3 regions of the Trichormus variabilis 0441 genome follow, and region 2 is predicted to be linked to each of the others. Evidence: riboswitches for the same ligand, from Rfam matches in the RefSeq annotation. Region 2 holds a riboswitch; each other region holds the start of a gene.
What was found. A riboswitch is a leader RNA that binds a small molecule or an ion and turns the genes downstream of it on or off. The one in region 2 is predicted to bind cobalamin.
Positions count from the first base shown of each region.

Region 1: linked by a shared signal. The riboswitch ahead of GSQ19_RS06425 (DUF1636 domain-containing protein) and the one ahead of cobG (precorrin-3B synthase) in region 2 are both predicted to bind cobalamin.
Region 3: linked by a shared signal. The riboswitch ahead of GSQ19_RS27235 (DUF1636 family protein) and the one ahead of cobG (precorrin-3B synthase) in region 2 are both predicted to bind cobalamin.

Region 1 covers NZ_CP047242.1:1,614,977-1,624,987, forward strand. Annotated here, with positions in the region: gene GSQ19_RS06405 (dynamin-like GTPase family protein) at 1-1,104, opposite strand, end outside; gene rbsK (ribokinase) at 1,312-2,235, shown strand; gene GSQ19_RS06415 (DUF4360 domain-containing protein) at 2,334-2,939, shown strand; gene GSQ19_RS06420 (vWA domain-containing protein) at 3,109-4,956, shown strand; cobalamin riboswitch at 5,155-5,330, shown strand; gene GSQ19_RS06425 (DUF1636 domain-containing protein) at 5,349-5,741, shown strand; gene GSQ19_RS06430 (cobalt-precorrin-6A reductase) at 5,744-6,481, shown strand; gene GSQ19_RS06435 (cyanophycin synthetase) at 6,519-7,520, opposite strand; gene GSQ19_RS06440 (hypothetical protein) at 8,163-8,399, shown strand; gene GSQ19_RS06445 (glycoside hydrolase family 10-like protein) at 8,676-10,011, shown strand, end outside.
Region 2 covers NZ_CP047242.1:4,871,262-4,881,272, forward strand. Annotated here, with positions in the region: gene cobJ (precorrin-3B C(17)-methyltransferase) at 1-81, opposite strand, end outside; gene GSQ19_RS20055 (AlbA family DNA-binding domain-containing protein) at 158-1,117, opposite strand; gene GSQ19_RS20060 (precorrin-2 C(20)-methyltransferase) at 1,299-2,003, opposite strand; gene GSQ19_RS30410 (precorrin-8X methylmutase) at 2,006-2,632, opposite strand; partial or broken gene cobG (precorrin-3B synthase) at 2,780-4,204, opposite strand; cobalamin riboswitch at 4,177-4,330, opposite strand; gene GSQ19_RS20070 (ChaB family protein) at 4,587-5,354, opposite strand; gene GSQ19_RS20075 (Dps family protein) at 5,487-6,026, opposite strand; partial or broken gene GSQ19_RS20080 (SDR family NAD(P)-dependent oxidoreductase) at 6,295-6,399, opposite strand; gene GSQ19_RS20085 (PQQ-dependent sugar dehydrogenase) at 6,429-7,655, opposite strand; partial or broken gene GSQ19_RS20090 (glycoside hydrolase 100 family protein) at 7,904-9,254, opposite strand; gene GSQ19_RS29805 (hypothetical protein) at 9,289-9,444, opposite strand; gene GSQ19_RS20095 (ferredoxin reductase family protein) at 9,597-10,011, opposite strand, start outside.
Region 3 covers NZ_CP047243.1:176,610-186,620, reverse strand. Annotated here, with positions in the region: gene GSQ19_RS27255 (iron ABC transporter permease) at 1-4, opposite strand, end outside; gene GSQ19_RS27250 (ABC transporter substrate-binding protein) at 4-1,206, opposite strand; gene GSQ19_RS27245 ((2Fe-2S) ferredoxin domain-containing protein) at 1,321-2,193, opposite strand; gene GSQ19_RS27240 (TonB-dependent receptor plug domain-containing protein) at 2,233-4,362, opposite strand; gene GSQ19_RS27235 (DUF1636 family protein) at 4,574-4,984, opposite strand; cobalamin riboswitch at 5,381-5,523, opposite strand; gene GSQ19_RS27230 (IS630-like element ISAva6 family transposase) at 5,679-6,767, shown strand; gene GSQ19_RS27225 (hypothetical protein) at 6,899-7,138, opposite strand; gene GSQ19_RS27220 (chlorophyll a/b-binding protein) at 7,201-7,413, opposite strand; partial or broken gene GSQ19_RS27215 (hypothetical protein) at 7,548-7,811, opposite strand; gene GSQ19_RS27210 (hypothetical protein) at 7,810-8,139, shown strand; gene GSQ19_RS27205 (ABC transporter ATP-binding protein) at 8,146-8,928, opposite strand; gene GSQ19_RS27200 (FecCD family ABC transporter permease) at 8,925-9,980, opposite strand.

The DNA.
Region 1 (10,011 bases), 3.1 Mb from region 2:
AAACTGCGGTGTTTCCTCGTTACCATTTACATATTTGGCACTTTCTCCAAAGATAGAATCTAGACCAAATCTATCTTGAGTACTTGTCTGTTTAATCTGACTTCCATAAAAACCAAGTAACCCACTGGTTTTATAAACCCGGCTTGTATCTCGGAATTGTGTGTTGATTAAATCATCCAAGCGTTGCCTTAGTTGGGTATTATACCAAGTTTCGTCGATGCGGTTGAAGACATAAAACACGCGATCGCGTATTCCTCCATTTTGCCGCATCTTTTCTAACAGTTCTGTTTCCTCTTTCGTCATATCACCAGCAGAAGCAGGTTTCAGCACACACACCACCGCCGAAGTATCAGGATGTTGTATCTTGGCGTAGGTTAGTTGTGCATCCTTTTCCACTGGTGCATCAATCCCTGGTGTGTCAATAATTACGTTGCCATCTTGCAAAAGCGGATGGTTGCAAAAGTATTCAATCTGTTTTAATACGGCGCTATTACTACCACGACGCGCATATCCAGCCGCTTCTTTCAGGTTGGAAAAATTAAAATGTTCCATCGAATATGTAGCATTATTTACTGTATGAATATGTTGCCGATTCGCCTCATATCCCTGTAGTAAAAATATTAATGCTTTCGCTTGTTTGGCACGTTCTGATTTACTCTCACCACCTTCTTGCTGAATAATCGCTTCACACCCTTGATGTAATAAGCTAACCACTTCAGCTTGATTAATATTAACTGCTGTCGTAAATCCCAACTGTTGACACAGAGAGTTTGCTTGTTCCCGAATTTCTACCTCACTTAAAAAAGTTAAAACTACCCGTTCTTTATCTAATTCTGCATACTCAATTTTGCACTCTGTACCTGTAGCGTGTCCTTCTGCACTGTATAACAATTCCCGTTCTAATAGTGCATTAATCAGCATAGATTTACCTGCACTAAATGCACCAGCAAACACAATTTCAAACTGGGGGGAAATCGCCTTACCTAGAGAAGTTTGTACAGATGTGATATCTTGCGATCGCAAAGATAATTCCTCCTGTAAAAGCTGCAATATAGACTCAACTTGATCTTTTAGATTATGACACTGCGAAGGCATACTCGACATAAAAGCACCTATAAGCTTCTATGTAAAAACCTAACAAAAACTTTATACTAAAAGTTCAGTATTAATACATACTAAATTTAATTGAGAATTGGTATGGCTAATAATACTTTGGGAATGAGTAATTGGTAAAAGTAGAAATAAAACATCATCACTTATTAGTTATGACCCAGAGCGTAAGATTTATGATGATCAATAAAAATCATTCTTATGAGCATTATCGTCTTCGGTAGCATCAATATAGATTTAGTTGCCACAGCACCCAAGTTACCAATTGCAGGAGAAACCTTACTGGGAGAAGACTTTTTCAAGGTTCCTGGGGGTAAAGGTGCAAACCAAGCTGTAGCAGTAGCCAAACTGGGAGTTCCTACCCAAATGGTGGGACGTGTTGGCGCACATGGTTTTGGTGCAGAACTGATGGAAAATCTGCAAGATGCTGGCGTACAAACTGACAATATTTTTGTAGATGAAACTGCCAGTTCTGGAGTGGCGATGATTACCGTCGCTCATGATGGTGAAAATCAAATAGTTGTCATTCCTGGTGCTAATGGGAGAGTCAATCAAGCCGATGTAGAACGATTATCATACATATTACCCACAGCCACAGCCCTGCTATTACAATTAGAAATTCCTATAACCGCCGTTATCGCAGCTGCCCAAGCCGCCAGAAGTAACAATATCACAGTAATTTTAGATCCCGCACCTGCACCATCAGATTTACCAGCAGAACTTTACCCTTTGATTGATATCATTACCCCAAATGAAGTGGAAGCGGGACAAATCGTAGGTTTTCCCGTAGATGGAGAAGAAGCAGCGCGAAAGGCAGCCGGGGTGTTATTGCAAAGAGGCGTGAAAAGTGCGATCGTTAAACTGGGCGCTAAAGGTGTTGTTTGTGCCACAGACAAAGAGACCTTTTTTGTCCCAGCCTTCTTTGTGGATACAGTTGATACTGTAGCGGCTGGTGATGCCTTTAATGGTGGTTTGGCAACAGCACTTTATTCTGGGCTTTCCTTACATCAGGCAGTTATTTGGGGTGCGGCGGCTGGTGCTTTAGCTGCAACAAAATTAGGCGCACAAACTTCCTTGCCTGACAAGTTGACATTTGAGGCTTTCCTCAAGGAAAGGGGTTTGTGACTTTTGTGAAGTTTCTTATACTTAGAGTTTCCGAAATTCTTCGGATTACACTTGAATTTAAAAACTATTCAAGATACTCCATACAGGAGAGTAGATTTATGACTAATCCAAACTTCACAAAAACATCTATCAACTCCGTAAAAGCTTTTCTGGCTGCCTCCACAATGATCATGGCTTCTGTCGGCCCTGCCCTTGCTAACAACAAAGTTGAAATTTTAGGCGCAGAATATGGTGGTAACGGTTGCCCTGATGGGTCTGCTAGTGTGAATGTTAGCCCTGATGGTCAAGAGTTAAGTATTCTATTTGATAACTTTATCGCTCTGGGCAATAAAGCAGCAGAACGTCGCAAAAGCTGTAATATGAGCATTCCGATTAAAGTACCCCAAGGCTTTCAAATTTCCCTTTATGATGCTGATTATCGGGGCTATGTTGCTCCTAGTACAACTGGGAGACTAAGAGCAGAGTACTTTTTTGCAGGTCAGCGCGGGCCAGTTTTCTCCAGAACATTTAGAGGCGAAACCGACTACAACGTCCGAGATAAATTAGTTACTGTGGGTAATGTCTGGTCACGTTGTGGTGACAGTGTAAATATGCGTGTGAATGCTGCAATGACTGCTAGTGGCCAAGGGATGGCGACTGTTGACTCTTTTGACCTGGCTCACCGTGGCTTGGTTTATCACGTTAAATATCGCCAGTGCCGTTAGGTTTTTTCAAAGCTAGGAGTTAAGAAACTTTTAGCTTTGCCAAAATGTCAGGCTGGGTTTTTTCTACCCTAAATCATGAAGACATCCTGGGTACACTAATCGCAACACTTAGTGTTTAAACATCATCAGGGTTGCGGCTGATGACAAATAACTCACAGGGGAAAATGAAATGGTAAAAACAAGTTATGAATTCGACCAACCTATTTTACCCGCCGGATTTTCATTAAAGGCTAATATCCTACTACGTTTTCGTGCGGAAATACCCGAATCTCCCCGGCGCAACCTTAACCTTTCCCTTGTAATTGACCGCTCAGGTTCTATGGCAGGTGCAGCTTTACATCATGCCCTCAAGGCGGCTGAATCTGTGGTAGATCAACTTGAGCCAAAGGATATTCTCTCAGTGGTCGTTTACGATGATGCGGTAGATACGGTTGTTTCACCCCAACCTGTAACTGACAAACCTGCGCTCAAAAAGTCCATACGTCAGGTGAGGGCAGGTGGTATTACTAACTTATCGGGAGGATGGCTCAAGGGGTGCGAATATGTCAAGCATCAACTCGATCCGCAAAAAATAAATCGTGTGCTACTGCTGACTGATGGTCATGCCAATATGGGTATTCAAGACCCAAAGATACTCACAGCCACATCAGCCCAAAAAGCTGAAGAAGGGATTACTACAACTACTTTGGGGTTTGCTCAAGGTTTCAATGAGGATCTACTAATTGGGATGGCGAGAGCTGCTAATGGCAACTTCTACTTCATTCAAAGCATTGATGAAGCAGCAGAAGTTTTTAGCATTGAACTAGATAGTCTTAGAGCTGTAGTAGGTCAAAACTTGAAAGTAACACTAGAGTTAGCTGATGGTATCACTCTGGTTGATACTTTAAGTCTTGCTAAAGTTAGCCAAAATGAAGCTGGTCAACCTGTAATTACCTTGGGGGAGCTTTACGAGGGAGAAGATAAGCTTCTGGGTTTGAGTTTGATGATATCCTCTGCTCAAGTAGGTAATTTACCAGTGATGAAGCTGCATTACAGTGCTGATGTAGTGCAGAATGACGTTATTCAAAGGGTTTCCGGAACAACAGATGTCATCGCCAAAGTTGGCACAGTTGAGGAATCAGCGTTAGCCTCTTCCAGTCATATTATCCTCGACCTCAGCCGCCTGACGATCGCCAAAGCTAAAGAAACAGCCCTCGAATTAGCAGAACATGGTCAGCATCAAGCAGCTGAAAAAACCCTCCGTGATTTGGTGCAGTATCTCCGAGACCAAGGCTTAAATGAGAATTTTGAAATTGCAGAAGAGATTGATCAGCTGGAGTATTTCGCAGGTCGAATTGCACAACAAGCTCTAGGTAACGCCGGGCGGAAAGAACTACGTGATCAAAGTTATCAAACAATGACGCGCAATCGCGGTGATCTGGTGGGGCGCGGTGTCACTGCTGGCGATGAAGTACACGCAATGCCGGTTGTCAATGAAATCGGTACTGGGGTGGAACTTGCTTGCGTCCGTGAAGGCGGTAAACTACGGATTAAAGTTATATCTGATGGTTACGACCAAACTAAAAATGTTCAATTTCCCCGTTCCATTCGTGCTGAAGGAGCGCGGTACATTGTTGAAGGGCTAGAATTGTCAAGTAATGGCTCTTTCTACCGTGTAGTCGGCAAAGTCAGTCGTTTTGCCAAACCTGGTGAAACAGACATTTTTGTTGCTCCTAGACAATCGAGATCAACTAACACAAGTAAAGCCTCCAAAGCTCCAGCTACTGCGGCCGATCTTCCCACCACTGACACCATAGATCATGGTGTTCTCATTCAATGCGTCAAAGATGGTAGCAAGTTACGCGCTAGGGTAGTCTCCGACGGATATGAACCGGATTGGAATATGCGTTTTCCCCGTTCCATTCGTGAGGAAGGAATGCTTTATGTGGTTGAGGAAGTGAAGACAGCACCTGATGGCAAGTCTTATATTGCTTCTGGCGAGATTAAGCGATTTTTACAACCGAATATTACTAACTAAATGAAGCTAAGGGTTTCCAACATAGGGCTAAATTAACTGTAGGGTGCGTCAGCTCTAATAATTTCGTACACATTAGAGGATTTTCTACATCTGACGCACCCTACTATTGTGCCAGTTGCGTAAGTCCTGATTTATTTTGAATTGATTCATACTCCTACACCCTGAGTTTTTCGTTTTCATGGGTAAGTCCTAGATGTTACGATTAAGTAAATATTCGGTTCTGGTGGGGAGCAGTCACCAGAGGTAACGGGGAAAGTATACCTGCACTCTTTCGTAGGTGAACGGTGTAAGTCCGGCGCTGTCCCGCAACTGTGAAGGAAAGAAAACTCTTGTAACTTTCCCAGCCAGAACGCCCGCCGAAATTGACGATTCTCAACATCTGCGAGGTACGGATGACTACTGATAATTCCTTGAGTGTGGCAGAACACACACTCTTTGTCTGCAAAACCTGCGCTAGTGTCTGGCAAGATGGTAAACGCGTAGGTGAAAGCGGCGGTCAAAAACTTTTAAATCAACTCCAACAGCTAGCACAAGAGTGGGAGTTACGGGATAAATTCCCGATCCGAGAAGTGGAATGTATGAGTGCTTGCAACCGTTCTTGTGTTGTAGCTTTTACAGGTAAAGGCAAATTAACTTATTTATTTGGTGATCTAGCTGTAGATGATCATGCCTCTGCGGTATTGGAATGTGCTAGTAAATACTACGATAAAGCAGATGGTTTACTGCCTTGGTCAGAACGTCCCGAACCTTTGAAAAAAGGCATTCTCGCCAGGATTCCCACCTGAAGATGCGCCTTTTAATTCTGGGTGGAACTGGAGATGCAGCCGAACTAAGTGCTAAAGTTGCAACTATTCCAGGTATTGAGGCGATCGCATCTTTAGCCGGTCGCACCCGTGAACCTTCTCTCCCATCTGGTAATGTCCGTGTTGGGGGTTTTGGTGGTGCGGCTGGATTGGCTGACTATCTGCGTCAGATGCAGGTTGATGTATTAATTGACGCTACCCACCCTTTTGCTGCACAAATTTCTGAGAATGCGGCGCTGGCGGCTGATGAGGTGGAGATACCACGTTTGATGTTAATCCGTCCTCCCTGGGTGAAAGTAGCAGGCGATCGCTGGATAGAAGTTGATACTACAAGCGCCGCCGCCGCTATTTTAAAAAATCAAGCCAAAAGAGTATTTTTAACTGTTGGGAGACAAGAACTCTCCGCTTTCGCTCATCTACATGATATTTGGTTTCTCATGCGGATGATCGATCCTCCGGCTGCTGATGCTTTAGTTCCGCCTGGGGTGATATTGTGCGATCGCGGCCCCTTTACCCTACCCCAAGAAAGAGACATTCTCATTCAACATAATATTGATACTTTAGTTAGTAAAAATAGTGGGGGTGATGCCACTTACGCCAAGATTATTGCAGCAAGAGAACTAGGCGTACAGGTTGTCATGGTCAATCGTCCAGTCGTACCAGCCTGTGAACAAGTAACAGACGCTGATGCGGCGGTAGCTTGGCTGCTAGAAAAGTTGTAATGATTCAGTTTTGGCATATGCCGTTCATCACGGCTACTTAATTTTCGCTGTTGTACTCCGTTTCCAATGCTTTCAAAACTTTGAGATATAAATCTTCCACTCTCTTAGTTTGAATATCTCCAATGGAAGCATAATGTGTTAAGCCAGGAGAACCATTAACTTCAATAATCACATAATCCACCATAGGTCTGGTAATATCTTGAGTAATTATATCCAAACCCATTAATCGCAATCCCATATCTTTTGTGACGTTTAAAGCCAATTTCTGAAAGTCGGGATGAATATTTTCCGTAACATCCACTGCTTCACCGCCACTAGATAAATTAGCATTATCTAAAAGATATACAACCTTACCATTGGGAATCACACTGTTTAAATTGAGACTTTGCTTCTGCAACTTGCGTTTAATCCGAAAGTCATCAACATCAATAATTTTTTTTCCCAAATTTTGGATGAAACCATCTTGCTTACGTTGTATTAATTCTGTAACATTTGATTTTCCATCTCCAATTACTGATAGTGGTAGCCTTTGATATGCCGCTATTATTTCGTCATCTATCACCACAATTCTGTAATCTTTACCTAGATAAAATCTCTCAATAATCAATCCTGCATTAGCTCGCAATATTTTTTTGGCTACTTGATAATACTCCGTTTTGTTATGAATTTTTGTAACTAATTTTCCTTGGCTTAAATTAATGGGTTTAATAATTACTGGAAATCCAATAAGTTTAGCATATTCAAATCCAGCATCAATATCTCGTTCGTTACCTATTTTTTTACATAATTTCTGATTAAAAAATGTTTGCCCTTCAGTCACATGATAGCCAAAATGTTTGAGGAAAAATTTTGAATAACCCTTATCTTTGGCTATTTCTGCGGAACCAAAACCGTTAATATTTAATTTCGTGGTACTAAAAAATGATTTTTTTCCATTTTTAAATGTAATATGCCCCACTAATTCATATTCTGGATCTACCACAACAACCGCACCTATTTGAGGTGCTATCTTCTGAATTATTGACGTGACTAATGGCATTTTTTAGTCCAAAAGTATAATTTAATGCAGGAATTTTAACTAACATCTCAATCTTGGTCAAGATAAAAACTATTAAAATTCCTCACCCACAAGGGGATGGAGTTTCCTGCCGCTTTTATGAATACTAAATTCAACTGTTTGACCATTTATTTTGCAAGTTTATGTGAATGTTAAGAAATTAACTCAAACAATCTCAGCGAGATTGAATGATTATTCTATACTTATATACTTTATTACATAAAGGTAGAACATATACTAAATATTTAGAATTTTTCGTAATTTTTAATACAAAATATTTTCAATAAATACTAGTACTAAGTTTATCTGAAGAAATTATACCAATAACTACAGTAGTGGCAATTTACTAAATTTAATTTTAAGCCTAAGTTTTCTTTCTATCCTTAGCGATCGCTGCTAAAAGACTGGAGTGAAGAATCTGTAGTCAAGTCAGTCTATTGCTGATTTACAAATAGAAGGCGACTACAATTCATAACTTAGAGTTAGGTCTAAAATATAGCACTCAGTGTTGACAATTTTTAAATAATCGAATAACAAGGTGGCAGATCATAAAAAAAGAGTTAGTAAATCTCTGCTCAGATATTTACTAACACCTTACTGAAACTTTATACGGTTAAGACAATCATGCCACAAAACACTGAATACACAACAACAAACTCTGAAACTCAGCCAATCGCCTATAAACAACGTCTAAATTCTTGGGCTATTGCGCGGTTACTTCCTGATACACAACGTGAGATTGTGGCTCGCTTTCGCAGTCGTTCTGATGCAGATGGTTACATACAGCATCTACGCCAAGTAATACCGAATGCTTCCTTTATGATTGTTTTTGACTGTCAACGTGAAGAAGCAGCTATTTAAAGTTTGACTATGTTTTTAGCTCAGGGTGTAGGGGTGTAAGGCTTCCCCACCCCTGCCCTCTGCCTTGAAAGGGGTGTAGGGGTGTAAGGGTGTAGTGAAAACATATCTTTCACGTTTGACTGTGCAACTTGCTTCATCGGGACTGCTTTTTTATGCAACTTCAACTCAATATTAAGAGAATTTTGGTGAGATTATAGCGATCGCTTCCTGTAACGCTCTCATATTGCTAGATTTGCCAAGGATATCTACAATCAAGCAAACTAGCAGCAAATAACAATGGTATCTACTACTACACGTTTCTCCGATATTCCTAACCATTGGGCGCGTCCGTTCATCGAAGCTTTGGCAGCAAGACGGATTTTAAATGGCTATCCTGATGGAACTTTTCGCCCTAATAATTCAGTTACCCGTGCTGAGTTCGCCGCTATAGTTGCAGCCGTATTTAATATATCTGTAAAACGTCCGTACATTAATTTTACTGACGTACCGACAAGTAATTGGGCAGCAAATGCCATCAAAAAAGCTTACGAAACCGGATTCTTGAGTGGTTTCCCCGATAAAACCTTTCGCCCTGGTAATCAAATCTCTAGGGGGGATATCTTAGTATCTCTAGTCAATGGATTGGAAATAGCCACGAAGATTAAACCGGATTTACTAGAAAAATTACCGGAAATTTATCAAGATGCGGGTAATATACCAGCTTATGGCAGAAATCAAATTGCGATCGCCACTAGTGCAGGTTTAGTCTCCAGTTTTCCCAATATCAAATCACTTAACTTCACTACTGCGGCTACTCGTGGTGATGTGGCCGCAATTATTTATCAAGCTTTAGTTTATCTTGGTCAGGCAGAAAAGATCGCCTCTGTTTACTTGGTGATACCCCCAAAACCCACATTACCCACCGTACGGGTAAGCCATAACAGAGAGTTCCGGGGGGCTTGGATAACCACAGTATGGAATAGTGACTGGCCTTCCAAAGCTGGACTTTCTGTAGCTCAACAGCAGGCTGAATTAGTGGCAATTCTTACCCGTCTCCAAGAGTTGAATTTCAACGCCGTAATTTTGCAAGTGCGACCAGAAGGAGATGCTTTATATGCGTCTGAGTTAGAACCTTGGAGTGCTTGGCTGACAGGGACTCCAGGCAAAGCTCCAGAACCATTTTACGATCCATTGCAGTTTGCGATCGCCGAAGCCCATAAACGCAACCTAGAAGTTCATGCTTGGTTCAACCCCTACCGCGCCAAAACCAGCACCAAAAGCGCGCCTAACGTTCGTCCCCACATCTCCGTAACCAATCCAGAAGTAGTCTATCAATGGGGTAATCAACTGTGGATGGACCCAGGGATAAAAATTGTCCAAGATAGGGCTTACAACGTCATCATTGATGTTGTTCGCCGTTATGACATAGATGCAGTCCACCTCGATGATTACTTCTATCCCTATCCCATTCAAGGCCAGGCTTTCCCCGATGATAAAACCTATGCTGCCTATAAATCAGTAGGTGGACAACTGAACTTAAACGACTGGCGACGGCAAAACGTTGATCAAATGGTGTTGCGTCTGTCTCAAGGCATCAAAGCGACAAAATCTTACGTTAAATTTGGTATCAGCC
Region 2 (10,011 bases):
TGGTAAGACGGTCATTATTTTACGGGCTAGTGCGACACTATTTTGACCCAATACTACAACAGCAGGTGCAACCTTGTTCATTAGCGTTCTTGAGCTTTGGAATTGAAATTGTAGTTAATATTTTTCAAATCAAACCATGTAAAGTCCTGGAATATGCTTATCCAACATCTACAATTGTGACTTGATTGTTGCTTACAGAGAGAAAAGCACCTCCATGCTTCTGCGCCATTCCAAGAGATTCGAGTGACCAAGCTAAAGCATAAGAAATATCATTATTGGTTTTTGGAATAGATATTTCAAAATCGGGGAAACAAATCTGAGTTGTAACTTCTCGCCATACAGGCATTATTCCTCTATGCACCGTATAGTTCTGTAAATATATATTTACTTTAAAATCTTGGTTATATATTTTTTTTAAATCGTGTTCTTGGCGCATTGTGAAATCACTACAACTCACAACTGAAAGTCTTTGATCTATATAAAAATGCACTATATAATACATTGCTGGGACTACAGATTTATTTGTGATAATTGCATTCAATGCTATTGGCTTTGAAAACTTCTCATCTTCTTCAAAATCCAGTCTAACTGAGTTGTTCTCAATGCAAAATTGTAGTGCTAAGTCAGGAGCATCAGCACGATTAGCAGTATCTCGAACTTCGTACTCCTCCATCGGAACCGACTGATAATTAAACCTTTTGTAGAAAATATGATTATCTGCCATGTGAGGCGCACGTTTGCTTTGTGGAATGTTAACCACATAAATAACGCGTCCAGGATTATTTTGCTTTAGTTCAATTTGCTTGATCCTGATACCATCAATACGACGTTGAATCTTTGAATTGATTACTTGTTCAAGCCATTCTTTTGTTATGTCTGCGGGATCATAACCAACATCAATTTTAATTGGAAGATGATGCTCCTCAATTACGCCATATATGATTACGCCTCCTGCTGAGTTAGCAAAAGCAGATACATCTTTACTAATTTCCCTTCGTTTAGCATCAGTTTTTTGGAGAGCCTCACACGCTTTGTAGTCAAGCTCAAGGCTTTCTTGAACTCCTTCTTGTATGAGTAATTCAATATCTTCCTCTTCCCAATCCCAAGGTTCTTTCATAGCATTATTTCTTTATTCTAATTTAATGTGGCAGTCAAAAGATGTTATGTGTCTAAACCTATAAACAAAACATTAGAAGAGACAGTATAACAAAAAGATAATTTTCCAATTTTCAAAATATAAGAACAGTTAGTCCAACACTAATTAAAAAATAATATGAGCATTGGTTGGTACAAAACTTCTACAACCGACTCTTTGTAGGTATCACAATCATCGCAAAATAAGGTACTTCAGCCGGGTCAACTTCATCTAAAGGTACAATCCTTTGGTGTGTTGTTGTTGCTCGCTCGATATATAATGCCCGTGATGCTAGTCCTAATTTATGCAAGACATCGCGCACTTTGGTGAAGTGGCGACCTAGTTTCATAATGGCGGCTGCATCGGTTGTCAGCAATTTGGAAGTGAGTTCTTCTGCTGGGAGGGGTGCGGGTAGTACGGTGAGAATATCGTTGTAGTAGGTGAAGGGTACACCCAAGGAAACTGGACAAGCCATTAGTGAGGAAACGCCAGGGACGACTTCCGTTTGATACTTTTCCGAAAGTCGTGTGAATACATACATAAATGAACCGTAAAAAAACGGGTCGCCTTCACAAAGTACGACTACATCTCTTCCGGCTGCTAGGTGTTCGGCTATGGGTGCAACTTCTTGGTCGTAAATGTCCTGGGCTTTTTCTGGTTCTAAGGCGCGGGGGAGATGATAGGCTACTTCGATTTGTTCTCCTGTGAGATATTGAGAAACGATCGCTCGCGCTATACTCTCTTTATCTGTGGCTGATTGATAGGCAATGACAGGAGCAGCACGTAATAACCGCAATGCTTTGATGGTCAATAGTTCGGGGTCTCCTGGCCCTACACCCACCCCGTAGAGACGACCTTTAGCTGTCATGGTTATTCTTCCTCCGTTGCCAGGGCGTTAACTGCGGCGGCGGCGATCGCACTCCCACCCCGCCGACCGTGTAAAGTCATATATGGGATATTACGGCTATCTGCTGCCAATGCGGCTTTTGATTCAGCCGCGCCCACAAACCCGACTGGGAAACCCAAGATTAAGGCAGGTTTGGGGCATCCTGCATCTAGCATTTCCAATAGGCGAAATAGGGCTGTAGGTGCGTTCCCAATGGCGACAACTGCCCCTTCTAGATGGGGTATCCACAATTCTAAAGCCGCCGCCGAACGTGTATTACCCAATTTTTTTGCTAGTTCTGGTACTTCTGGTTCATTCAAGGTACAAATAACCTGGTTGTCAGCAGGTAAGCGCCGCCTTGTCACCCCGTCGGCTACCATACGACAATCACACAAAATCGGTGCGCCGACTGCTAGTGCTGCCCTGCCAGACTGTGCTGCGGTGGCTGAATATCCCAAGTCTGTGACAATATCAGTCATTCCACAGGCATGAATCAGGCGTACTGCAACTTTTGCTATATCTGGCGGGAGTATATCTAGATTTGCTTCCGATCGGATGATAGCAAAGGAATTGCGGTAAATTTCATTGGCATCGTGGATGTAGTCAGACATGGGATTTGCTTGAGGAAATAACTGCTTTAGTTGGGGTGTTTCATGGTGATTAGTGCATTGTCCGAAGGATTCGTCTGGTTTTGCATATTCGTTTTTATACATTCCCAATATTTGCTCTATTGTTGTCGGCAATTCAGCAACAGCTATATAGGGATGGACTTCCCGACCGAACTTTTCACGACTATCACGGTCACCCACATACACTTGATATCCTTCTCCGGTTTCATTATTAACACCAAGTAGAGTAATATCACTATCGCCGTGGTGGGCGCAGGATTTATCACAACCGCTAAAGTGGATAGTCACTGGGTGTTCTAGGGTGATGTGGGATTCCAGGTAATCTGCTAGCGCGAGGGCATGACTTTTAGTATCTGTAGCAGCAGCCGCACAACCTTGAATACCAGAACAAGCTACTAAGCCACTCTTAATATTTGCGGCTGAGAAGTCTAATCCTAACCCCAAAATGTGACTTTGAACCTCAGTCAGCCATTGTTGGGGAATATCTGTTAACAACAAGTTCTGCCAAGGTGTCAACCTGAGAGTCCCGTTCCCATATTTAGCAGATAAATCAGCTAGACTCTTTAATTGCCAAGTTTCCAAGCGACCAAGGGGTAAAACAAGACCAATGTAGTATAAGTTTTGTTGGTGTTGGGGATGAATACCGATGTGGTGGTATTTAGTATGTGACCTCTCCCCCAACCCCTCTCCTACAAGGAGAGGGGAGAAATGCTTTGTCTTCTCCCCCTTCCCTACGAGGGAAGGGGGTAGGGGGGTTAGGTTCTTCCCCCCAAAGGAAATAGTTAAAAGTTTCTCAACTTCTTGAAGATAATTATCTAACCCCAAACTATTCACTACTTCTCGCAGTCGGGGCTTGCGTTTATTATGAGCATCAGTATGAGCTAAGTAAACCTCTGTCAAAGCCATGAGGACTGGTAAACATTCCTCTGGTGACAACAAAATTCCGGTGTCAATGGGTGGTTTTCCTTTTGCACCGATACTTAAGCACAGACGGAAGTAAACTCTGTTCTCTACTAAAGTGGCAGCAAAGGTGATATCGTTGAGGCGATCGCTTACCGAAACTAATCCACCACCATCAAAACACACGCTAAACTTTGCCGATAGTCTTGACAAGGCAGAATTTTCAGTAATGTAACTATCCCAACTTCTAACGAAGGAACGGGTATCAATTAATTCTTGAGGATCAATACCAGCCGTGGGACTGGTCATAATATTACGGATTTGGTCTACACCTGTATTGCGAGAACCCAAACCAAGTTCTTGCAGGCGCTTGAGGACTGGAGAATCGATGTCGGCGCGAATTTCCCGGATTTGGATGTTAGCACGATTTGTCACATCCACATAGCCGCCACCGTATTCGTCAGCAATATCTGCGATCGCCTGACATTGTTTACTATTAATAATTCCACCTGGTATTCTGATGCGAGACAAAATCCCATCTTGGGCAGGTGTGGCATAAAACAAGCCAGGACAAGGTGTTGAACCAGACAACAAGACAATCACTCCTTCTCTGTGCGACGCAGAGATTAGACAGCTAACTCTTGGAATTGGCATTCTGACTCGGAAAGTTACAAGAATTTCGCTTGTGACTTTTCATTACAGCTGCGGCACAGCCCCGGAATCGCACCGGAGTTTCCCAACACCAAGCTTTAGTAATTTACCATGAGTTGCCACTTATCATATTGACTGCTTCATATTTTTCATTAATACCAATTCTCTATGAAGTTGCGTCAAATAAATGATGTAGAGACGTTGCATACAACGTCTCTACAGTACAGAATAAAGTGCATCTATGGCTACGCCAGGCAAGCTACATTAAGAAACGGTATAACTCTATTATCTTTGTTAATTAGCAAAAAATAACCGACTTACTTAATAAATCGGTTATCTCAGTTTTTAGCTCTGAAACTATTAACAAAAAACCAAAATACCGTTGCTAAACTCCGACTTTAGCTTTTGACCAAACGCCGTTTTCATCTTCGTCAAATTTTTGATGAACAGCTTCCCAAGCTGCTTGTTCAGCTGTAAACTCATCACTAGTCTCGTTCAATACACCGTTATAGCGTTCAATAAAGGTGCTTTGAGCTTCCGAAGAAAGATGAGAACGCACTTCAGGAGATAAATCTTCTGAACTCTTGCAAGGCCCAGGACAAGGACGAGCCAAAGTTTTATCAATTGTGCTGATTTCTTCTGCACCAGCACTTTCCAAGAGTAGCTGAAATTCACCAGTGCGATCGCTTGGTACTTCGGTTAATAACAAAAACTCACCGGCTTGTAGGCGGGTTTGGTAGATTGCAGCTTTATCTTCTGGCATTCCCAAGGTTGTCAGAACTGAGACTAAGCCAGCGCCAGCACTACCAGCGATCGCCCCACTAGCCGCCCCCAATAGTAAAGCACTGATGGGGCCTGCTGCCACAATCGGCCCGACGAAGGGAATAAACAGTACGCCTACACCTGTTAACAAGCTGAGGAAGGAACCAAACAAGGAACCAAAAATCGCTCCTGTTCGCAAACCACCCAAAATCACATCTCTTTTGGTGATAAAACCTGCAATCCGAGTTTCGGATTGAAAGTTTCTACCCATGACTGAGATATGGTCTCTAGGTACACCTCTATCTAACAAACGGCGAATTACATCATCAACTTGTTTCTGCTCTTTAAATACGGCAGAGATAGTACGTTCTGCTTGATAAACTTCTGGCACTTGTATACTCCCTAATTTTATTTTTATTTATTCTTAGGACTTAGGCACTGAACCAAAAAACTTTTCTGAGGGTGGTCAATAGTCAATAGTCCACAGTCCAAAAATTTTGATTTTGACTATTGACTAAAAGCATTACACACCAACAGGTGTTTTAGTTTCTGTTGCTGGTTGTGTACCATTTGGCTCGATTGGTTGCCCTTCAATAAATGAGCGCAACATCCAAGCGATCTCTTCGTGTTCTTCCATGAGTCCGGTGAGGAAGTCGGCAGTTCCTTGATCCTGGAACTCATCACCACTGCGGTCTACATGGTCTCTGAGGTTGCGAATCAATTGCTCATGATCCTGTACAAGATTAGCCACCATTCCCGTAGCACTGGGAACATCTCCGGCGTGTTCTTTGAGAGTAGCGATTTGCAGAAATCCTTCCATTGAACCTATAGGATAACCACCCAGAGTCCGGACTCGTTCAGCGATCGCATCAATATTCTCTGTTAGTTTTTCGTAGTGTTCTTCCCATAATTGATGTAGACTGCGGAACTGTGGCCCGACTACATCCCAATGGTATTTTTTTGTTTTCACCAAAAGTAAATAAGAATCTGCTAAATCTTGATTCAACAGATTAATTACACTTTGACGCTGTTCGTCTGTTAAACCAATGTTTATTCTAGGCATTGCTTTTCATTCTCCGGTGAACTTATAGATTAAGTTCTCAAAATATCGGCTAGATTTACATCGGTCACTAGAAAGATTGTCCTTTACAAGTAATTACAACTAAAGGACTACTTGGAGATTGGATTATAGAAAAATCTCAACATTATCAGAGTGGGAAATATATAGTAAAATCCGTTTATGACCTTTTTTGAATTTTGTTGGCGCAGCCTTACCGTAGGCTATTTTTAATTTTGAATTGGAGCCAAACATTTCTACTAGGAAACAACTTAATGACGATATTGCAACCTTTTTGAGCTAGGCGAATGGCGATCGCTTGCCCAATCCCTGAACTTCCGCCTGTAATGAGGGCATTTTTCCCTTTTAATCCTTTCATGGTATTTTTTTCTTATTTTGTATAAATTTTCATCTAGTAATACGGATAATCTTGTCCTGTTGTGGCGGGCAATTCCCTCGTCCATCACAGTTACTGGTTGTCACATATAATTCACCATCTGGCCCCATAATTGCCTCTCGCAGTCGTCCATATTTACCTTGTAAATACACCTCATGACGCTCGACTTGTTGGGGCGACTGAGGAGCGAAGACGACGCGCTGTAAGTGTTCTGAACGAAGCGTGGCAATAATCAAGCTACCTCTCCACTCAGGAATAGTATTACCTGTATAAATAGCTGCTCCCCCAGGCGGTAGAGCTTCACGCCAAACAATCGAGGGAGTCACAAGTCCTTCTCCTGATTCACAACGGTAGATAGTAGGCCAGCCAAGGTTGTCGCCAGATCTGGCTAGACTGAGTTTATCGTGACCTCTTCTGCCTAAATCACCGCTAGGGCCGTGGTCTGTTACCCATAGAGTTGATTGATCCCGCCAATCAAACCCCTGAGTGTTGCGAATTCCAGTGATATAGACAGGATTTTTCTCAAAGGGATTGTCCTGTGGCACTTGTCCATCCGGAGTCACACGCAGAATTTTTCCAGCTAGGCTATTAACATCCTGGGAAATTTGTGGATTCCTCGCATCACCAGTCCCAATGTACAACATTCCATCAGGGCCGAAGCGGATGCGACCCCCATTGTGAAATTGCGCTACAGGAATATCATCAACAATCACCCTATCTGGTGAAGCAGTGAGTCCGTTCTCAGATAGTCGCCATCGTTCAACGCGATTTACCTGCGAACCATTTCTATCAGCAGTATAGTAAACATAAAAAAATCTGTTTTCGGCAAAGTTGGGATGAGTTGCAATCCCAAGCAAACCATCTTCACCGCTATCAGTAACATTAATTGTAGCTACTGGCTGAGAAACAAGTTTACCATCCCGCACCAGGCGAACTCGTCCAGGACGTTCGGTCACTAACATATCTCGATTTGGCAGAAAAGCAATTCCCCAAGGCACTTCTAACCCTGTGACTACTTCTTCGGCACGCACATTTACCTTTCCTGGTGAACCGAAGCCATTTTCTACTAGAGTGCAGGCTTGATTGTTAGTAGCAGTTTGTTGACTAATTGGTGCGGCTGCTTGCGTTTCTTGATTGCTATTATCTGCGGACTCAGTTGTTGGTAAGTTACAAGTAGAAAGTCCTAGCAAAACCATGCCAAAAAGTAATTTTTTAGCAAGAATATTTCTCAGTTGCATGATTTATTTTCTCCTAAAAATCGCCGACCGCATGGTTTAATATCTAGATTATGTTAATTTTAAAACCATGAAAAATCTAGTTTGTATTGGTAGTAAAAATTATCAAAATTGTATTTTAGTCTAATAAATAAAACCTCAATTTACAGGTTTGTGTCAAAGAAATTTACTAGCCTTGGAAAGGGGTTAATCAAAAAAAAATCTACTGGAAATATTTCATGGTCACTAGGTTTACGTCCTATTTTTTCAAGTTATTCCATCTCAAAACTGAGTAATGTTAAATGACTAGGATTTATCATTAACTCTTTTGCTACTAAGAATGCTGCAATAGTCCAAGCTTGATATTTTCTGGATTGCTTACCAATGAGACGAGCATTCTTACCGTCGTAGTATTCTGGCCATCCATCCTGACGTAAACGTTTTTCTGCAATATCAATAGCTTTTTCGGCAATGTCTAAGCGGTTTGTCTTATGTGCGGCTGCTGTGAGTAACCACAATAAAACTGGCCAATTACCACCATTGTGATAAGACCAAGGAATATTTTTGGGATCGCTACCTGTGATAATTTGCCAATCTCTACCTTCTAGGGCTGGATAACAGAGTTTCATGGGCATATATCCAATTAAATCTTGCCAACGATACTCGATGAGATTCTTCTTCACTAGCTAAAGCAGTGATAATTGCCATGAGATTTCCCAGTGCAAAGAACCGAAAATCCATCCGTCCAGGGCCAAGATTACCTGCCAGATAACCACCATTATCCGGTAGCCATTCTGTTAACCAATCGGGAATCGATTCAGGATAAATATTAAATCTATTAGCTATTTCTTTACCAAATTCATCACCCTTAAAACGATAAATTTCATTTAAACGATTTAAATCAATCCAGTAATATTCTCGCAAATGATAGGTAAGAGGTTGTAAACGTTGAGTTACGCTATTAGAACAAGAAAGATTAGCATCATTGGAGAGCAGGAGTTCCTTAGCTGCACGTAAAGCCGCATAAAATAGCACCTGAATTTCTAGAGGATGTTCGTAGACACCCATACGTCTGTCAATCATAAAAGCACCATCGGGAACTAACATTGTGGGGTACATAGCAAACCGATGTGCAAGACACATTTCTAAAATTAATTTGATTCCCTGTTGAAATTCACTTTGGTGAGCCAGTGCAATATCACCTGTAGATTTTACATAAGCCCGTAGTAAAATAATCCACCACAAGCAAGAATCAACAGGTGGAACTCTGGCGATCGCGTGTTCTCCAAAATCAGCAGTTAAATACTCTTCACCATCTTTAACTACTACTTTAAAACTGGCTGGCATGAGTCCTGGCCCTGGTTTAAATGAGTCCATTTGCGGTTCATGACTCTGTAAATGCAAAGTTGCGATTAAGAAATTGCGGACAATTTCCGGTTTACCACTAGTCAAAAAAGCCAACGCTGATAAGACAAAATCACGGACAAAACATTGGTCATAATTTAGTGCATCTGACCCGGCTTCTAAGGCTGCTACTGTACCAATCGGACGACTACGATAATAAATAATCGACTTTTCTATTAATGTCCAAGCTTCGGCAATTGAGTCATGTTTTGTTTTCATTATTGGCATTATCTCCTTAATCACTGCTACATCTTTACTGAGGTTGAGAAACAGAAAGATATAAAATTCTGCGTTCTATATTTGTTTCTCTTGGGACAGGTCGGTATTGCAACCAGGCAAACAAAGCCGCAGTCCCAAGAAAAATTAAGGTGATAGCTGCTACTAATTGCAGCATGATACTGTAACGCATAAAAAAAATTTAATATTTATCTTTTGTGTGTGAGAATCAAGATTTTATCATCAATAAAGCACGGACATTATGAGTGCATTTATCAAATAACACCTTGACTAAAAATACTTAAATTAAGCATGAAGCTATCAAATAGCAACCTGTAAATTAAGTTAAACAAGGTTGTAATGTTCCATGTGAATGTGAGTGACAGGTACTTCTAATTCGTGTAAAGCTCTCTCTACTTGATCCATCATTTTTGGCGCAGCGCAGATGAAGTAATTGCGAGTTGCTGGACGCTTAGGAATGTAGCGTTCTAGTAGTTTCTTATCAACATATCCTCTTTCCCCTGACCAATCCTCTAGAGGTTCTTTGAGAACGTGAATCACTGTTAGGTCTAATTGGTTTTTTAAGTCTTCAATTTCTTCTCGATACGTGATATCTTCCCAAGTTTTACTAGCATAAATTAAGAGTAAGGGACGTTCATCTTGACGTTCTGCTAAGGTAAACAGCATACTGACGATTGGTGTGATGCCAATACCACCAGCAATCAAGACAAACCCGGCAGTATTTTCATAGCGGTCTGTG
Region 3 (10,011 bases), on a different replicon from region 2:
ACATTATTTATTAAATTTACGATAATAAAACAATTGATGATTCGGTAATATTTCTGGATGCAGGATTTTAATTAAATCTGCAAGCACAATATCAGGGTTACTAATTCCCCCTTCCCAGTAATCATTACCACCATTCGCATTCACCCGCGCATTGTTATTATAAAGATTGCCTGTTTTCACAGCTTGAAAATCAGCATAACGATTATCTTCTGTTATTAAATCCTTGACATTTTGCCAACCTTGGCTAAAATTCAACCAATAATCAGCATTAGCTGCACGTTCTAAAACCACTTCAAAAGAAAGAGGTAAACTACCATTAGATTTATCATCACTCCACAAATAATTTCCTCCAGCATCAGCCAGATATTTAGCAACATAACTATTACCAGCCGGCATAAACCAAGTACCTTTAAAGTTAAAACCAACAAATACACTCGGACGGTATTTCACAGATTGAGCTTTTGCAGCTATTTGTGTATATTTTTGAGCAATTTCACTAAATATCTTTTCTGCTTTGGCTTCTTGATTAAAAAACAAAGCCGTAAATTTTAACCATTCACTTCTCCCCAATGGTGTATCTTCCATATACTCAGCATTTATCCCCACCTTTAAACCAGCTTCTGTGAGTTTGCTATAACTGTCAGTTTGAGAATTCCCTGTGCCGAAGGTTGTTACTAAGTCGGGATTTAAGGCTAATAATTTTTCGATATCTACATTGGAATTATTGCCGACTTGGGTAATATTTCCGGTTTTAATTCTCTCAATAACTTCAGGCGTATTGACTTGTTTAATATTACTCACTCCAATTAATTTATCAACTACATCTAATTTAGCTAAGTGGGGTAAATGTGTAGTTGATAAAGAAACTATAGAGTTAATAGGAACTGTAATTACTTGCGCCTGCTTAAATCCTTGGGGTGTGGGTGTTCCGCATTGGACTAGAACATATTGAAACTGAGTTTTAGCATTTTGCCAAGGATTTTTGATGGTGACTACTTTGTAATGTTTGTGATATTCTACCGCCAAACCTCTGGCGTGGGTGATTTTGATTTTATTGGGAAAGTAATCTTGGTTAGGGTTATACTTGGGGGTACAGGTGTTAGTTGATGTGTGAATTGTGGTTTGATGACAGGCGATGATCAGGGTGGCTATGAGGCATAGTTGACAGAGGAAAATGATTGGTTTTTGGTGGGGGAGTTTTATCATTTTTATCTCACGCAGAGACGCACCGAAAAGTCGGAGCGGAGGTTTCCTCCGTTGGCGTAGCCCGCCGCAGGCATCTGAACTTTTCAAGACAGAGGCACAGAGAGTTAGAGGAGATTATGGGGTTTGGGGTGGGTAGAGGTTTTCGGTGATTTTGTTACCTTTAATGAGGTGTTCGTTGACGATATTTTCGGCAACGTTGGGGTTAACGCGAGTGTACCAAGTTCTATCATTGGAATAAAAAACAACTGGGCCGAGTTGACAAACTTCTAAACAGCCAGAGGTTCTAACTTCAATGTCTAAACCTGCATTTTCTACTGCTGATTTTAAAGCATCAAATGTAGGTTGCCATTTGCGAGAAGGTAGACAGCGTGTAGAGGTACAAACGGAAATATAGGCATGTTTGAGAGGATTTTTGCTAAATGGTATGGTTTTTTTACCTAATACATAAATATCTCGCAAATCTTGATAAAGAGCTAACTTATCTAGATTCGGTTTACCCTCCGGTAATAAATTTTCTCCATCTACCAAAGGATTAGGTAATAAAATCGTCATCAATTGTTCATTCGCACCATTCCAAAACTGAATCCCCCAACTTCTGGGATTTCCTTCTAAATTAAACCGCCGATAAAAAGCCGCACGAGAAACTAAACGTTGCTTCCTCACTTCCACAGGAGTTTTACACAAAGGGCCACCAAAATTAGTATCAATACATAAATGTAAATGCCACCCCTCAGTAGCCACCGTCAAATATCCATCATAGAGAATACAAAGCTTTGGTGGTGCATTAAATTCTAATTCTAAAACACTACCTTGAACAATATGAGCAATCCCAACCTGCTGCCAATTTTGTTCAAACAAAGTATAAACTAACGATGCTAAAACATCACTCCCACAATCAAAATATTCATACTCAATAAAACCCCCCGTAGCTAAATCTTCTTTAAACACCTCATTAACTGGTGTCACCCAACAATTAAACTCACTCATTTCTAACTCTCCTCTGCGCCTCTCCGTGAAAAAAACTCTTTAGAACCGAGAACTCAACCCAACCTGAAAAACCCTCCCCCCATCAGGATAACCAGGAAACAACTGATAACGCTGATCGAACAAATTATCCAAACTCCCAGTTAAAGTTAAACTATCACTAATAGGCATACGCATCTTCAAATCAAAAGTCGTATACCCCGAAAGAAACTCCGTATTAATATTATTAGTGGGATACCCATTTAAAGAATTCATCAACACACCAAAATACCAACCTTGAGGATTTTCATAGGAGACACCCAAATTTAATTTATCCGCACCCGCAAACCTTAATTCCTTATCAATCTCCGCCGGATTAGCACTTTCTAAAATACGCGGATTATTCGCTGTATAATTAACAAAAGCATAAACATTCCTTGCTAGTTGTAAATTTAACGAAGCTTCAATTCCCGTAGTTTGTACTAACCCGATGTTTTCCCAAGTACCTGTATTACCATTTACAGGCGGAATTAAGCTTTTGAAGGCAATTGTATCTGAAACCCTGTTACTAAAAAATGTCAATCTCAACAAACCAATATTCCCTAACTTTTGGTCAATCCCCACATCAAAACTATCTCCTTGTTCTGGCTTGAGGTCAGGATTACCAATATTAGTAGGATTAGTATTAAATAAATTGGCGATCGTCGGCGCACGGAAATTTCTGATATAGTTGGCTCTGATTGTAGTTGCATCTGAAAGTGCGAATTTTGCTCCTACAGATGGTGAAGTAAACGAACCATTGACCAAACTACTAAAATCTTGCCGCACTCCTAAATTCATACTAAAACTAGGAGAAAAGTTAACTTCATACTTACCGAAAATTGCACCTTGTCCTATAGCATCATCATAATTTTCTCTGGTGATGTTTGTCCCATAATTAAATGTGGTGTTACGTACATTAGTATTACGATAGTCAAAGCCATAAACTAAGGTCTGATTCTTCGCAACATTCCAATTATGGGTAACTTGAATACCATAGGAATCCTGTTTGGTATCAAAGCGATTTTGAGATGTGATTGCACCACTACGATTATCAAAACGAGTGTTGAGAAAATCAGCGTAAACTCTCGCTGTTAAGAGTGAATCATCTCCGCTTCCTAATTGAGAATTCCAGGTTAAATCAGTAAGAACTTGGTCTGTGTATTTGCGGTTATTCTCGGTGAGAGAGTTAAAAAATCCCTGTCCAAATTGGGGGAAAGGAATGGGTACACCTCCAGGTACTCCCTGTTCTTTACCTAAATATAGAGTGGAGAGGGTTAAGGTGTTGCGTTTACCTAAATTTGCCTCTAGTTTGACGTTAAAGTTATTAAAGAGTGCGTCATTATTTCTTCTCGTTCCCTCAAAGTTAGCTTCAGGAATACGAAAGCGATAATTATTTTGTGCTTGAGTCCGGTTATATCCAACTACCCAAGAAATATCACCTGATTTTCCACTATTTTGAATACTTTGTTGGTTCAATCCATAGGAACCAAAATTAACTTTAGTTTCTGTGGTAATTTGCTCTGTAGGACGACGGGTAACAATATTAATTACCCCACCTATTGCATCTGAACCATAAAGAGTTGAACCACCTCCTGGTAAGACTTCAACTCTTTCAATATTATTAGTGGTAAATTCTGACAGGTCGAAACCACCACCACCTAAATTATTAATTGGTCTACCATCTAATAAGATTAAGACTTGTCCGGTGTTAGAACCGCGAATAAATTGACCACTTAAAGCATTTACTTCTGTCCCAACTGTACCGTCACCTAAAATACCAGGAAGAAATCGCAGTGCTTCTCTGACGGTTCTTGCACCTTGCGCTTCCATTTCTTCGCCGGTAATGACATACACCGGACGGGTGGAATCTTTGACTGTTCCCTCGCGGCGAAAAGGGGAAAATACAGGTTCATTTAACAGTTTGTCAATAACTGTCAGTTCAATGTCGGGTTCGGTTTCTGTTGTATTTTGAGATGTTACTTCTGCAACTGGTTGTAAGTCTTTGGCGGAACCTTCCTCTTGTGGAAACTCGGAAATTTGTAGAACTTCTGTGGCTATAATGCTGGAACTTTTCCACAGCATCCCTGCGGTGATAGTCAAACTAGAAACGATAAGTTGAGTTCCCCATCTGGCAATAAACTGAGTACGCATTGGTAATTTAAGCCACCTGTATAACTAAAAATTGATTGTCAGCAAAGATTTGAGCTTTTTTGGTAAAAAACTTTCAGCCAGTAGGAAACCTGCAATATTTTGATAATGATTATTATTATTATGTAAATGGTGTAACTTACAAGCTTGTTTCAAAGGTTCGTAGTAAGGACTAAAGGCTTTACTACGAACTTGATGTACTACTGGTAATTAATTAACAGCAATCCACGGTTAATTTTGCCCACTTATTTAGGGGTGGGATTTTTGCTAAAATTCCTGTTTTTAAACGTTCTGGACGTTCTGACCAAGGTAGTAAACCATCAGGGTTGACGTAGTATTGAGTTGCACATTGCAGTATTGCAGATGGACTATCATCAACTGCTAAATTGCCGAAAAGATAGGTTAATTTCCCTTCTCCTGTAAAGGCGATAGTACAAGCATGGTTGCAAGCACTCATACATTCAACTCCTTGAATGGAGAATTTATGTTGCAATTCCCAATTTTGTGCAAGTGCTTGGAGTTGTTGCAATAGCTGCTGTCCACCACTTTCACCAACTCGCTTGCCATCTTGCCACACACTGGCACAGGTCGTGCAGACAAATAAAGTATGTTGTTTTTTGCTCATTGATTTTCAGGCGTTGCTGATTGATAGCATGAATTAGCCTTACGCATTTACCGCTAGGCGTTGCTGTACTCCTACACTGTGGGTTCGTGGTAGCGTCTATAAAAGAGAAGCTAACGCAACGAGGAAGCTTAGACGCATTCGCTGTTAAGCGTTTGGTGCAGGTAGGCGTAAAGTTACCTCTAGCTTGGGTAAAGTAAATATGCAAAGCGAAAGATAAAATACAACTGTGTTTTCCAGTTTGTATCTATAACTTTCCGTGTAAGTATTGATATCTGTATGGAAATATCTACAGTCTCATAGAAAGTAGTGTGTGGCGTATATATGACGCTATGAGACAGTTATCCTCTTTAATGGGCAGAGTATTGATTGCGTTATTCATCTGTACCTCGCAGATAAGAATGTGTTGTACTTTCGGCGGGCATTCTGACTTTGAGGCATAAGCCCCATTACAGCTGCGGGACAGCGCCGGATTCACACCGGACTTTCCCCGTTACCTCTGATGGCTGACCCCCACCAGAACCGAGTTGCTATTGAGAAAATAGTACCACAGCAATGATGCTGAAATTCAGCCGCTACTTAAAACGTAAAGTAATCCCCACTGTACCAAAATCAGCAAAAGCTAGGGCGATCGCATAACTAATACTGAATAGGGAAAGGTAGTATCATTTGAAGCAGAGGGAAAAAGGCTAGAAAAATGGTACGTCCCAGGATAAAACTAACAGAGCATCTATCAACAGAAGAAATAGAACAAAGTTATCGCCGATGTGAAGATGCACAAGAGAAAACCCGATGGTTAGTGATTAAATTGCTCAATCAACAACCACAGTTGTCAGCGCAAAAGGTAGCAGAGATTGTGGGATTCTCAGGGGACTGGGTGAGAAAAATCGTGCGGCGATACAACAAGCTAGGAGCAAACGGAATCATCAATCAACAGAAACTGAAACCAGGAGGAAAAAAACTTGCACTCACAAACGAGCAACAACAGTGGTTGCGCCAAAGGTTAGCTTCACCACCAGAAGATGGGGGGTTATGGAGTGCGCCAAAAGTAGGGGAATTGATCCGAGTACAGTTTGGAATTACACTCCATGTCACTACAGCTTGGGATTACCTCAAAAGGCTAGGATTTAGTCTGCAACAACCACGACCTCTGCATACTGAGGCGGCAACTTTTGTTCAAAGACAGATGTTTAAAACTGAGTTAACGGAGTTTGTGCGATTGTTACGTTTCCTCCATCCGCACAAATCAGTTGAAGTTTGGGCAGAAGATGAAGCTCGATTAGGCCTCAAACCCATCGTCCGTCGAGTTTGGACACCAGTAGGTCATCGTCCCAATGCTGTGCATCGCACTCGTTACCAATGGCTTTATACTTATGGATTTGTCCATCCAGCTACTGGCGAGAGTTTTTTCTTGATTTTACCCAGAGTCAACATTGCTGTCATGCAAATGGCTTTAGATGCTTTTGCCGCTGAAGTCAATCCTCATCATCACAAAATCATTGTTTTGCTTGTTGATCAAGCTGGTTGGCATACCAGTAAACAATTAATGTTGCCAGCTGGTATCATTCTGTTTCCTCTGCCTGCTTATACACCTCAACTCCAACCGACTGAGTGTGTTTGGTCGCTTCTACGTGAAGCTGTTGCTAATCAGATGTTTTCTACTCTCGATGAACTAGAAACTGTGTTAATTTCTCGTTGTCAATGGTTAATGTCTCACCCTCAAATTGTTCATGGCAAGGTTGGGTTTGATTGGATTTGCCAAATTCGACCTCAGTTATTCAATTAATACTTCCTTTCCCAATTTAGTATAAGAATGAAGGCTAATCGCCAGACATACCCAAATACTAAAAGAAGTCTTGGTTGCTATAGCCAAGACTTCAAGTGAATTTATTCAATTGAACACGCTTACACAATTGCTTATCCCAAATTACTGAAGAAAGTTCCCCAAAGGATTCCTGTGACTCCTACAGCAATTAAAAGGTTAGTGAAAAACTTGCCTAATTCAATTTCTTGTCCAAGTGCTTTGTCATCTTGACCTGCGGTGAAAAATAATGACCAAGCTTGGTTGGAATTGATTTTCTCAAAGTTGGTGAAATCAGGTCGAAAAACAACGGGGCCAATTAAATCTTGTTTAGGGAAATCAAAATCAGTTCTCATAACTCTCCTGGATTAATATTTTATGCGTTAATTGAATGAAATTTTTGAATAGTCGAAATTATTTACAAGCTTGTCAGCCATCCAATCAAGCCGTGTCCTGTGACAACTTCTACAGCTATGAGTGAGACAAAACCAATCATGGCCAAACGCCCATTGAGTTTTTCGGCGTACTCTGTAAAACCTGCTCTTGGGGTTTGATCTACATAAACCTTTGGTTCAATTGCAAAGTTGTTGAGTTGACCGAGTTCGTTCATAGTGAAGCCTTTGCTAGTCATGTCTTTTTTCTTTTGCTGGTTTATATAACTAAATATAACACTATGTAAATATTTTTTGCAAGCACTTGACATATTCAAAAAAACGGTTAACCGTACTAAAAATAGTCGAAGATACCGTATATGTGTTCGCGTAGCGTCAAAAATCCTACTATTGGATTGGTATCTTTCCAAAGATCGGCTACCTCGAACTGGAGTGCTTTCTCATCAGTAAGTACAGCCTCTGTATGCAATTCTGCCTCTACGCGTAGACGCGTTGGCGTTGGCGTAGCCTCTCGTAGAGAAGCGGCTTGTCGCTAGACATCGCTGGCTTCGGTCGTCATTAAGTCGCGCATCACGCGGAACACCGCTTCGGTAAAGTCTCTTGCATCATACAAATCTGCAAATCCGGCTTTAACCATGACTTTTTCTAAGAATGAGCGATGTTCATCAGCGATCGCAGTTCGAGAACCTTCAATCTCCGTTGGGTCAACTTCAGGGGTTGTTGTAATTAAGAATAAGAAAACAGGAAAATCACTGCGTTATGTAATACCAGCAGCAGCTCGTTCTCTACTTGATAACTGGAATCAAGATTTGGGCGATAGCGTTCGCGTAAGCGTCCGCTCTGCGGAAGCGCTGCTGCTTTCAGCAGATCGCCAGCGATATGATGCAGTTATGAATACTTCTAGTGATTCTCTGTTTCGTGTCGATAAAGACAAAAAAACAGACGAGAAAAGCCCCAAGGTTTGACATTTATCATCTGCTCTCAATTCCCCTATCTAGGAAGAAGCTAATACGTAACTTATCAATGCTGGGATCATGTTCCACTTTTGACCCCACACCGAACACCTCTTGTATTAAAGCAGGTTGGAGCAATTCTTTCGGCACTCCCGCAGACTTGATTGTTCCTTTGTCCACCACGTAAATGCGATCGCAATAACTAGCAGCCAAATTCAAATCATGTAACGCTGCTATTGTAGTCACACCCAACCCCTTCACCAACTCCAAAAGTTCCAACTGATAGCGAATGTCAAGGTGATTAGTCGGCTCATCGAGAATCAAAAAACCCGCCTGTTGTGCTAAGGCTCGTGCTACCAATACCCGTTGCTTCTCACCGCCAGAAAGGGAAACAAAGGAACGCTCACAAAACTCCAGCATTCCCACCTGAGATAGTGCTTCCCTGACGATATCGCGGTCTTTAGCTGTTTCTCGCTCAAACATTCCTTGATGGGGATTTCTACCCATCCACACCATTTCCTCGACCGTAAAATCAAATTCCGTTGGTGTCTCCTGTAAAACCACTGCTGTCTGTTGCGCCATCTCACGGGGACTCAACCGCCAAATATCTTGTCCATTGAGAGTAATTCGTCCTGTATCTGGCTTAAGAACGCGGTAAATACAGCGCAATAGGCTAGATTTCCCACTTCCATTAGGGCCAATTAACCCGACAAACTCACCGGATGCGACTTCCAGATTAATATCCCGCAAAATCGGCGTTTTCTCAATACGACAAGACAAATTCTCAACTACCAGTCTCATCGTCCCCCTCCTAATATTTTTGGAGAAAGCTGCATCAACCAAATGAAAAAGGGAGTACCGAAAAGTGCCGTAATAATACCGATAGGTAATTCCTCTGGGGCAATAATCATGCGTGCTAATACATCTGCCAAAATCAGGAAAATTCCCCCTAGTAACAGGCTTACAGGTAGGACGCGGCGATGATCTGAACCAACGAGTAAGCGGACGCTATGAGGTATCATTAAACCCACAAAACCAATCGCCCCACTTACAGCCACCATCACCCCAGTTAAGAGTGATGTTACCAAAAATAACTGCTTACGGAAGCGATCGCTATCTGTTCCCAAAGTCATTGCTGTTTCTTCACCGATGAGTAAAGCATTGAGCGATCGCCTCTGCAATAATAAGTACACCATCCCGATTCCCAGAGATCCCATCGGTAAAATCAAATCAGCCCACTTTGTCCCCGACAGTCCCCCCAATAACCAAAATAATACTCGCCGCGCCGCATCACCACTACCAGCTTTCAACGTCAAAAAACTGGTAACGGCAGAGAATAAGTAAGATATCGCCACACCAGCTAAAATTAACCGAGTCGAAGAAATCCTTCCCTGACGCTGCGCCAACAAAAAAACCACGACAAACGACAACATCGCCCCCAGAAACGCCCCCACAGATACCGCATATATCCCCAGTGAAGCGAAAACCCCAAACAAAATAACCAACACAGCCCCCACCGACGCACCAGAGGAAACGCCAAGGATATAAGGATCAGCCAGGGAATTTCGCACCAAAGCCTGCATTGTCACACCCACCACCGACAGTCCAGCACCGACAAAAAAAGCCAACAGCACACGCGGGAAGCGAATTAACCACACAATTTGCACCTGTGCAGGTGTCCAATCTCCTGTTAAATTGGGGAATAATTGGGCAAGTGCTATTTGCCAGACTCTTAAAGGCGGGATTGGTACTGGCCCAATCATCACAGCTAACGTAATGGAGATAATAAGTATAATAATTAAGCTAATTATTAATAGTTGATAGCGTGTTTTTTGAAATCTCCTTAGTTTCATTCTTTTGGTTAAAAAATTACATTTGGTGCTT